4 regions of the Streptomyces sp. HUAS TT11 genome follow, and region 1 is predicted to be linked to each of the others. Evidence: riboswitches for the same ligand, from Rfam matches in the RefSeq annotation. Region 1 holds a riboswitch; each other region holds the start of a gene.
The links. Region 1 has a riboswitch for cyclic di-AMP ahead of ACSHXN_RS18270 (transglycosylase SLT domain-containing protein). Riboswitches for the same ligand answer to the same signal wherever they lie in the genome.
Positions count from the first base shown of each region.

Region 2: another riboswitch for cyclic di-AMP. It lies ahead of ACSHXN_RS34190 (C40 family peptidase); the one in region 1 lies ahead of ACSHXN_RS18270 (transglycosylase SLT domain-containing protein).
Region 3: another riboswitch for cyclic di-AMP. It lies ahead of ACSHXN_RS11940 (M23 family metallopeptidase); the one in region 1 lies ahead of ACSHXN_RS18270 (transglycosylase SLT domain-containing protein).
Region 4: another riboswitch for cyclic di-AMP. It lies ahead of ACSHXN_RS24190 (transglycosylase family protein); the one in region 1 lies ahead of ACSHXN_RS18270 (transglycosylase SLT domain-containing protein).

Region 1 covers NZ_CP196184.1:4,085,685-4,087,874, reverse strand. The annotation lists gene ACSHXN_RS18275 (HAD family hydrolase) at 1-376, shown strand, start outside; gene ACSHXN_RS18270 (transglycosylase SLT domain-containing protein) at 370-873, opposite strand; cyclic di-AMP (ydaO/yuaA leader) riboswitch at 876-1,075, opposite strand; gene ACSHXN_RS18265 (CocE/NonD family hydrolase) at 1,426-2,190, opposite strand, start outside.
Region 2 covers NZ_CP196184.1:7,622,163-7,624,352, forward strand. The annotation lists gene ACSHXN_RS34180 (LysE family translocator) at 1-274, shown strand, start outside; gene ACSHXN_RS34185 (DUF6328 family protein) at 213-749, opposite strand; gene ACSHXN_RS34190 (C40 family peptidase) at 829-1,302, opposite strand; cyclic di-AMP (ydaO/yuaA leader) riboswitch at 1,306-1,503, opposite strand; gene ACSHXN_RS34195 (hypothetical protein) at 1,875-2,180, opposite strand; gene ACSHXN_RS34200 (ATP-dependent Clp protease proteolytic subunit) at 2,188-2,190, opposite strand, start outside.
Region 3 covers NZ_CP196184.1:2,654,911-2,657,100, forward strand. The annotation lists gene ACSHXN_RS11935 (GntR family transcriptional regulator) at 1-295, opposite strand, end outside; gene ACSHXN_RS11940 (M23 family metallopeptidase) at 497-1,249, opposite strand; cyclic di-AMP (ydaO/yuaA leader) riboswitch at 1,263-1,474, opposite strand; gene ACSHXN_RS11945 (M16 family metallopeptidase) at 1,743-2,190, opposite strand, start outside.
Region 4 covers NZ_CP196184.1:5,398,841-5,401,030, forward strand. The annotation lists gene ACSHXN_RS24185 (transglycosylase family protein) at 1-765, shown strand, start outside; cyclic di-AMP (ydaO/yuaA leader) riboswitch at 963-1,128, shown strand; gene ACSHXN_RS24190 (transglycosylase family protein) at 1,133-1,810, shown strand; gene eno (phosphopyruvate hydratase) at 2,122-2,190, shown strand, end outside.

The sequences.
Region 1 (2,190 bases):
CATCAGCAAGGTGCTGCTGCGTCATCACGCCCTGTCGGACGACGAGTTGGCGACGGTGGCCCGGGGAGCCGTGGGGTCCCTGGCGACGGTCACCATGTCGGGGCCGGGCACCGTCGAACTCCAGCCGTGCGGCGTCACCAAGGCGACGGGGCTCGCGCTGGCCGCCGGCTTCCTGGACCTGAGTCCTTCGGACACCGTCGCCTTCGGTGACATGCCGAACGACATCCCGATGTTCGAGTGGGCGGCGTACGGCGTCGCGATGGCCAACGCCCACCCCGAACTGAAGGCGGTAGCCGACGAGATCACGATGTCGAACGAGGACGACGGCATCGCCGTCGTCCTCGAGCGACTGTTCCCTGAAGGCCGATCTCAGTAGGCGCTGTAGACGTTGTCGATCGAGCCGTAGCGGTGGGCGGCGTAGTTGCACGCGGCCGTGATGTTCGCGACCGGGTCGTACGGGTCGAACGCGGTACCCGGCACGTGGTAGGTCCGGAAGGTCGGGTCGATGACCTGCAGGAGTCCCTTGGACGGGATGCCCTTGCGGGCGTTGGAGTCCCAGAGGTTGATGGCGCGCGGGTTGCCGGACGACTCGCGCATCACGTTGCGGTAGATGCCGTTGTAGCTGCCGGGGATTCCGCGCTCGGCCATGATCGCCAGGGACTGGCGGATCCAGCTGTCCAGGGAACCGGCGCGGGACGCAGCGCTGGTGACCTTGGCCGGAGCCGCCGAGGGGGCGGCGGAGGCGCAGGTCGCACCCAGGATGGGGAGGGCGAGAACGGCTGCTCCGGTACCCGCGACTGCGAGAGTGCGGGTGAGGCGGGAGGCCTTGGAGTTGCGGTTTCGACGGCGTGTGGGCAGGGCGAAAGCGGACACGTTGCATTCCTCTCCGTCGCCTGCGAGGTGAGCTGTCGGGTTCGGGCGGGGAGGTGCCCGGCCGTGTCCTCGCTGCCGAGGCACGGCTTTACCCCGAGCCGTTCCGGTGCGATGTCCGGTTCGGCGGCCTACCTGGGTCCCCCGCTCCTGCCGTTATGGGGTCGAAGGCTTCTCGAGCGGTGGCAGGATTCGGCGTTCCGCTCGGGTCGAATGGAAGGTATGCGAACGCACATGTCAGGAACAAGCCTGGAAATCACTTCCTGACCGAATTGACCCTGGTGATCGGGAATAGGCGGTTTGATCCACTTTGCTGGAGCGGGCTCAACTCGCTTGTTGCGAATGGCCCGTTGATGGAGGCGCCTCGAAGGGTCACAACAGCGGGCAAGTGACCCATTTCACCCTGACCGCCTCAAGGGGTGACGGGTTGTTTTGCGCTATATGTCCCGATTTAAGGAAATGCCTGCCCTGCCTGCTTGCCCGAAGCTCACGCTTGGGCAATTCGGGCATTTCACTACACAAAGGGTGAATGTGGGGAGCGATGTCGAGCGACGGCTAGTCCGTCGTGCGAGGGATCCGCCTCTGCCATGTCCGGTGGAACACCATGTCGTAGCCGTCCTTGCAGACGATCTCGTTCGAGGTGACGAAGTCGGCGGCGGTGCAGGTGATCTCGGAGTGGGCCTCCACCCTCGCGTCCCATCCCCGCTCCGGGCGGTGCAGCCGGATCGACCAGTCGCAGCGGATGCGGGCGGTCGACGGATCCGCGTCCTCGACGGTGTACGCCTCCAGCGCGTCCTCGGTCACTTCGAAGCCGTCCGGATACACCTGGGTGCCGTTGCGGCGCGGGTCGACCACCAGGAGCCATTCGCCCTTGGCCATGTCCCGCACCGACAGGCGCTCCGGACGCGGTTCGTCGAGCACGGTTGCGGCGCTGACGCCGAGCGGCGCGGACTGCTCGGGCTCCTCGAAGGTGATGCCCGCTCCCGACTCCCGTACACGAACCGGAAGTTCCAGCGCGCTGCCGGTCGGGTGCAGCGCGAAGCCGGCCGCCGACTCCGGCTGCGGCCACAGCCAGGGCCAGTACGCGGAGGAGACGGCGAGGCGGATGCGGTGGCCGGGACCGAAGGCGTGGCCGATGCCGCTCAGTTCGAACTCCACGTCCTCGGCCGCCCCGGGGATCCAGGGGACCGCCCGACCGGGACCCCGGCGCGCCGACAGATTGAGGGTGCCCCGGGTGACCAGCGTCGACGACCCGTCGGGCGCCACGTCGCACAGCCGGACGGCCACCTGGCCGTGCTCCACCGGGCAGGCGATCCGCAG
Region 2 (2,190 bases), 3.5 Mb from region 1:
GACCAACGCCCTCAACCCGAAGGCCTCCCTCACGTTTCTGAGCCTGCTGCCGCAGTTCGTGCCCGCGGGCAGCCCCGCGCTTCCCCGGACCCTGGAGCTCGCGCTGATCGTTCTCGTGCTCGCCCTGGTGTGGTTCCCCGTCGTCGCGCTGCTGGTCGACAGGCTCGGCAGGTGGCTGCGCAGCCCGCGCACGGCACGAGCGCTGGAAGCGGTCACCGGGAGTGCTCTGACCGCTCTGGGCCTGCTGCTCGTTCTGGAGCCGCTGCTGATCTGACGACGGCCCGCTGGACCAGCCGGGGCATGATGCGCCACAGCCCGGCGCAGACCACGAAGGTGCCGGTGGAGGCCGCGATACCGGCGGCGCGGCCGAGGGACACATCCACCACCAGCAGCACCGACCCGGTGAACGCGAGTGTGAGGACCACCAGTCCCGCGGCGGCCAGACGGGACGAGATCCGCACGATGGCCGGCTTGGCGTGCTGCTGGAAGAGCGTGCGGTGCAGCGCGGCGGGTGCCATGAACAGCACCGCGGCCAGCATGGAGAGCAGGAGGGTGCAGACGTATGTGGTGCGCTGGGCGGTGTCGAGGGACGGGAAGCGCTGGGTGAAGGCCAGGGTGAGCAGGAAGGCGAAGAGGATCTGCACACCTGTCTGGATGACGCGCAGTTCCTGCAGCAGCTCGGCGAAGTTCCGATCGGCGCGCTCCAGCGGCGTCTCGTTCCGTTCGTCGTGGGGGGATCGGTCGGCCATGGTCAACGAGTAACCGCTCCGGACCGCCTCACGCGCGGGTGGGGCGGCGGCGTGTCGCGCCGCCACCCCACCGGCCGGGTCAGCCGACCCGGCCGTACCACACGCGCTTCGTCCACAGCTTCTGGAGCCTCACGACGTCACCGGTCTTCGGTGAATGCCAGATCCTTCCCTTCCCGGCGTAGATGCCGACGTGGTAGACGTTCCGACCCGAGTGGAAGAACACCAGGTCTCCGGCCCTGCGCCGGGAGGCGGAGATGTGGTGCGTCCTGTTGTACTGAGCCGCGGCCGTCCGGGGCAGCTTCTTGCCCGCCTTCTTGAACGCGTACAGCGTGAGCCCCGAGCAGTCGAAGCGACGTGGCCCGGTGGCCCCGTACTGGTACGGGGCGCCCCTCTTCGCCGCCGCGACCTGGAGAGCCTTCGTCGCCAGGGAAGCGGCCGCCGCGTCGGCGCTGAGACCGGGGACGGTGATGCTGCCGCCGACGGCGGCGAGGGTGAGGGCCGAGGCGGTGCCGGCCCGGGTCAACAGCGACGGGACACGATTGAGCGCAGACATGCGCAACCCTTCGTCAGCCGCCTGTGAAGGATGACCTGTCGGATTCGGGCTGGCGAAGTAGCCCGGCCGCTCACGCGGCTTCACCCCAAGGACCGTCCGGATCTCTCTCGGACGGCCCGCCTTGCCGGGTCCTCCACTCCTGCCGATCCACTCCTGTCGACCGGTCGTCCGGGCGGCGGCAGGATTCGGCGTCCGCCCGGACCGCCCCGCCGCGGGTGGCGGGGGCTTGTCGTCAGGAAGGGATCTTCACGTACAGGCGTCGGAAAATCACAACGAAATCGGGGGTTTGTGGTGTTACTCACCACTCACTCGTTCGGCTGGACATCCCTGCGACCGGGGGCCGTTGGGGGGACGAGTGAGGCCCCGACCTGCACCGGAGCACCTCATTCCGCCCTCGGGCTACGCGCGTTGCCCAACTTCGCGGGCTCTCCGAAGGAGGGGTCCCTACTCCAACCAGGGGTACACCATTTGGTTCGTTTGAACCGCGCGTGGACGGTCGGTGCCCCCCGAAGCACCACACGACGACCCCTGCCGCCGCAACTCGCCGTCCACTGCGCGTCAGTCACATCCCGTCAATCCGCACCGGGCGGCAGCGCGATGCGGGCGGCGCGGCGTTCGCCGTCCAGGACCCGCAGCGCCCGGGTGAGAGTGGGGCCGTGCAACTCGTTCTCCCCCCTCTGGTGCATGAGCGCCAGCGCCTCCCGCAGTGCCGACGCCTTGCTCACCAGGGCCTGGGCGGCCCGCAGTCCGCGGTAGGTGTCACCGGAGTGCACCGGGTTGATGCGGCCGAGGAGATCGACCACATCGAGGTAGCGGTCGATCAACTCGGCCTCGGCGCGGGTGAGTGCGGGCAACGGGGGAAGTTCGGGGGGCAGCATCGGGCGCTCA
Region 3 (2,190 bases), 1.4 Mb from region 1:
CTTCGGTGCGCCGCTGGGCGGCGCGCGCGGCGCCGAGCGGCTCGAGCAGCATCCGCATGTCCAGCAGATCCGCGCCCTCCTGCTCGGTGGGCTCCGCCACGCACGCGCCCGCGTGTCTGCGGGTGACGACGAAGCCCTCGGCCTCCAGTGTCCGCAGCGCCTCCCGCACGGGGACGCGGGAGACTCCGTACCGGCGCGCGAGAAGCTCCTCGGTGAGCCGGCTGCCGCGCTCGTGGACACCGGAGACGATGTCGTCACGGATCGCCGTGCATACCGAGTGCGCCGGAATACGCATGTCCGACCTCCGCCTTAATCACCGCGAAACGTCGTCGGCTGACGTGTGTTCAACCGACTCTATTGCAGTGCTTCGCCATTTCCGACGGCGGGCCGGAATCCATGGATATTTTTTGGACAGACGGCCGTTCGAAACGGGGGCGGCCCCGGCTCGGGAGCCGGGGCCGCCCCCGTTTCGAATGCGCCTCTCGGAGGTGGATCGTCAGACGTTCACGCCGTGAGCGCGCAGATACGCGACGGGGTCCATGTCCGAGCCGTACTCCGGGGACGTGCGGGCCTCGAAGTGGAGATGCGGCCCGGTGACGTTGCCGGTGGCCCCGGAGAGGGCTATCTGCTGGCCGGGAGTGACCCGCTGACCCGCGGAGACCCCGATGGACGACAGGTGGCCGTACTGCGTGTAGGTGCCGTCGTTCATCCTGATGACGATCTGGTTGCCGTACGCACCGCCCCAGCCCGTCTCGACGACCGTGCCGGAGCCGACCGCGTGCACGGGCGTGCCACTGGCGGCATGGAAGTCGATGCCGGTGTGCGAACCGCTGGACCACAGGGAGCCGCCGGTCTTGTACCCGGTGGAGACGTAGGAGTGGAAGATCGGCGCCACGAAGGCGTTCAGGCGACGGCGCTCGGCCTCACGGGCGGCGCGCACCTTGGCCGCACGCTCCTGTGCCGCCTTCTGCGCGGCACGCTTGCGGGCGGCCTCCTCGGCCTTCTTCAGCTCGGCGGCCTGCCTCTGGGCGGCGGCCTGGGCGTCGATCTTCGCGGCGACCTCGTCGCCCATGCTGACGGCCCGGATCAGTCCGGTCTGCTCGACAGGGGTGCCGGCGGCGAACGCCGGAGCTGCCAGGGCACCGATGACGCCGGTGGTGGTGAGCGCGGCGACGCCCACGGCGTTCGTGGTCGTGCGCTTCACGCGGCTCGGACGGCGGTGTTTCCCGGTGGCGCAGGTGAACGCCATGTGTGTGGCTGGTCCTTTCCTTCCCTCTCGCCTACCGGGTTAGCTGACGGGTTCGGAGCAGGAAGGTCTCCTACGGGCTTCACGCCCGATTCACCCCAGGGATCGGGCCCGCTGGCGGCCGCAGGGACGGCGGCAGCGGGCCCCTCCGGCCACGAAGGCGGCGCAGGAGGGTGGGTCCCCGGCTCCCCTGGCTCGCGCCGTACGGGGACTCGGCGATGGCTGTCCGGTGCCGCGGATGCGGCGCGGTGCCTGACGGACAGCCCGGATGACGCTAAGAGGGCCCTGTTTCGATCGCCAAACCGATCAGAGGGTTTGTAGCGCATCCCACAGGGCAGAGCCACCGTCTCTATGGCAATACGGACAAAGTCCAAGAGGCAGGGCCCCGGTGACCGACATCACCGGGGCCCGCACCGAAGCCGCGCCCGATGGGCACGGCCGCTTCGACGGCTTCCCGCGCGCACGGACTTCGGTCCTGCGGACGCGGGGCGTCGGTCTACTCGGCCGCCACCACGCTCACTTCGCCGATCCCGAGCGCCTTGACGGGTTCCTCGATCTGCGCGGCGTCGCCCACCAGGACGGTCACCAGCCGGTTCACCGGGAAGGCGTTCACGACGGCGGCCGTGGCCTCCACCGTGCCCGTCCCGGCGAGCGCCTGATACAGCGTCGCCTGGTAGTCGTCCGGAAGGTGCTGCTCGACCTGGTCGGCGAGCGAGCTCGCGACGGCGGCCGCGGTCTCGAACTTGAGCGGTGCCACTCCCACCAGGTTCTGCACGGCGACATCGCGCTCCGCGTCGGTCAGACCCTCTGCGGCGAGCGTGCGGAGCACCTTCCAGAGGTCGTCGAGCGCCGGTCCCGTGTTCGGCGTGTCGACGGAGCCGCTGATGGCGAGCATCGCCGCACCCGTGCCGTCCGGCGCGGACCGCAGCACCTGGCCGAACGCG
Region 4 (2,190 bases), 1.3 Mb from region 1:
GAGAGGCACGGCGGTCTCCACTACGCCTCGAGCCCCGACCAGGCGAGCCGTTCGCAGCAGATTGCCGTCGCCGAGAGGATCCTGGCCGACCGGGGCGCCTCCGTCTGGTCCGCCTGCGCGCTGGTCGCGGGTCTGGACGAGGACTCCGGCTCCGCGGACGTCGACACGGGTGTGGCGGGCGACTCGGCGGACGGAAGCTCCTCCGACTTCGGGCTCGACTCCGGCTTGACCGACTCATCCGGAACGTCCGCTTCGGGGAAGTCGTCCTCCTCTTCGCCTTCGTCGGAGTCGTCCGACTCCTCCTCTTCGTCCCCGTCTTCCGGTACGTCTCACGGCGCCGGCGACCGTGGAGGCGCTGCCGCTTCCCGGGGTGGCGACGACTCGTCCGCCGCCGCGACGAAGGGTGACGAGTCGGACAAGTCGGGCCGCAGTGACGCCTCTTCGAGCGACGATGCGGGTGAGGCGTCCAGCTCCGGCCGCCATCGCGGCGGCAGTGCCGACGAGGGCGACTCCGACGCCCGCACGGGCGACCCGGCGGGCCGGCACGCCTCGCGGGACTCCGGGACCGCGCGCGACGGTGCCGACGGCTCGTACACCGTCCGCCCCGGGGACAACCTGTCGGACATCGCCGACTCCCTTGACCTCACCGGCGGGTGGCGGGCGCTCTACAAGGCCAACGAGCAGACGGTCGGTGCCGATCCGGACCTCATCCTCCCCGGTCAGAGCCTTGCGCTCGATGTGGACCCGACCGCCGGGAAGCACTGAACTGCCCATCGATCGACGGTACTTCACATCCCACTTCGGGCTGAATGTCCGATTTGGTGAGAGTGAGAGATGGGTCTCAAAGGCCCTGATCGTCTTTGAAATTCCGCGGATCGACTGCTTACGGTCATGACCGCTCGCCACAGCGGGCCCCCATGGTCGCCACGCCGAATCCTGCCGGCGGCCGTGCGGAACAGTCGTCGCGTCAAGCGCCGTAGGCAGGAGCGGGGGACCCAAGGTAAGTGCCGCGCCCGGACATCGACCGGGGCGGCTTGGGGTGGAGCCGTGCGCCCAGTTGCGCACGGCCGGGCAACTCAACCGGCCCGAACCCGACAGCTCACCTCGCAGGCGTCGGTGAGGGGATCGAACCATGCTGTGTTCCGGCAAGGGCAAGCACCGCCGTACGTCCAGGGCCGTCCGCGCCATCTCGCTCGCCGGTGTTGCCGGTGCCGCCGTCGCGGCCCCGCTGCTCGCGGCCGGCAACGCCTCCGCGGCCACCGCCTCCGAGTGGGACGCCGTCGCCCGGTGCGAGTCCGGCGGCAACTGGTCCATCAACACCGGCAACGGGTTCTACGGCGGTCTGCAGTTCACGAACTCGACCTGGGCCGCGTACGGCGGCACCGCCTACGCCTCGCGTGCCGACCTGGCGAGCAAGTCGCAGCAGATCGCGATAGCCGAGAAGGTCCTCGCGGGTCAGGGCAAGGGTGCCTGGCCGGTCTGCGGCAAGGGCCTGTCCGGCACTCCGTACAACGGCGCGGCCGCCGCCACGTCCTCCGGTGGCGCGAAGAGCGGCGCCGCCCGCACGGCCCCGCAGCCGGCCTCCCGCTCGACCGAGCGTCCGGCCGCGAAGAAGACCGTCACCACCCCGGCCGGCCGGAAGGTCGAGAAGGGCGACGGCGAGTACAAGGTCGTCAAGGGCGACACCCTCAGCTCGATCGCCGCGAAGAACGGCGTCCAGGGCGGCTGGCAGAAGCTCTTCCAGCTCAACAAGGACATCGTCGAGGACGCCGACCTCATCTACCCGGGTCAGCTGCTGCACCTGAAGTGACGGCGGCCCGGCGGCCGGCCCACGGCGTCCTCCCGCACATGACCTCCGTCGCGACGGTCAAATGCGGACAGCCCCCGTCCCCACGGGCTCCCCGCTCCGGTGCGTGTACCCCCCGTACGCACCGGAGCGGGGCTTTTTGCCTGCCCGCCCCGTGCTTTTCACCGCGACTTTCCCCGCCCCTTTGTTCCGCACTGAAACAATGTGTACCGTCACTGTGTCCATGGGACGGTCGGTCGGCCGACCGCCGGTCCGGGACGGATAGGCTCTAGTCGCAAGTGCCCCGCACTCTCAGCGTCACATCCAAGAAGGAGATGCTCGTGCCGTCCATCGACGTCGTCGTAGCCCGGGAAATCCTGGACTCCCGAGGCAACCCCACGGTC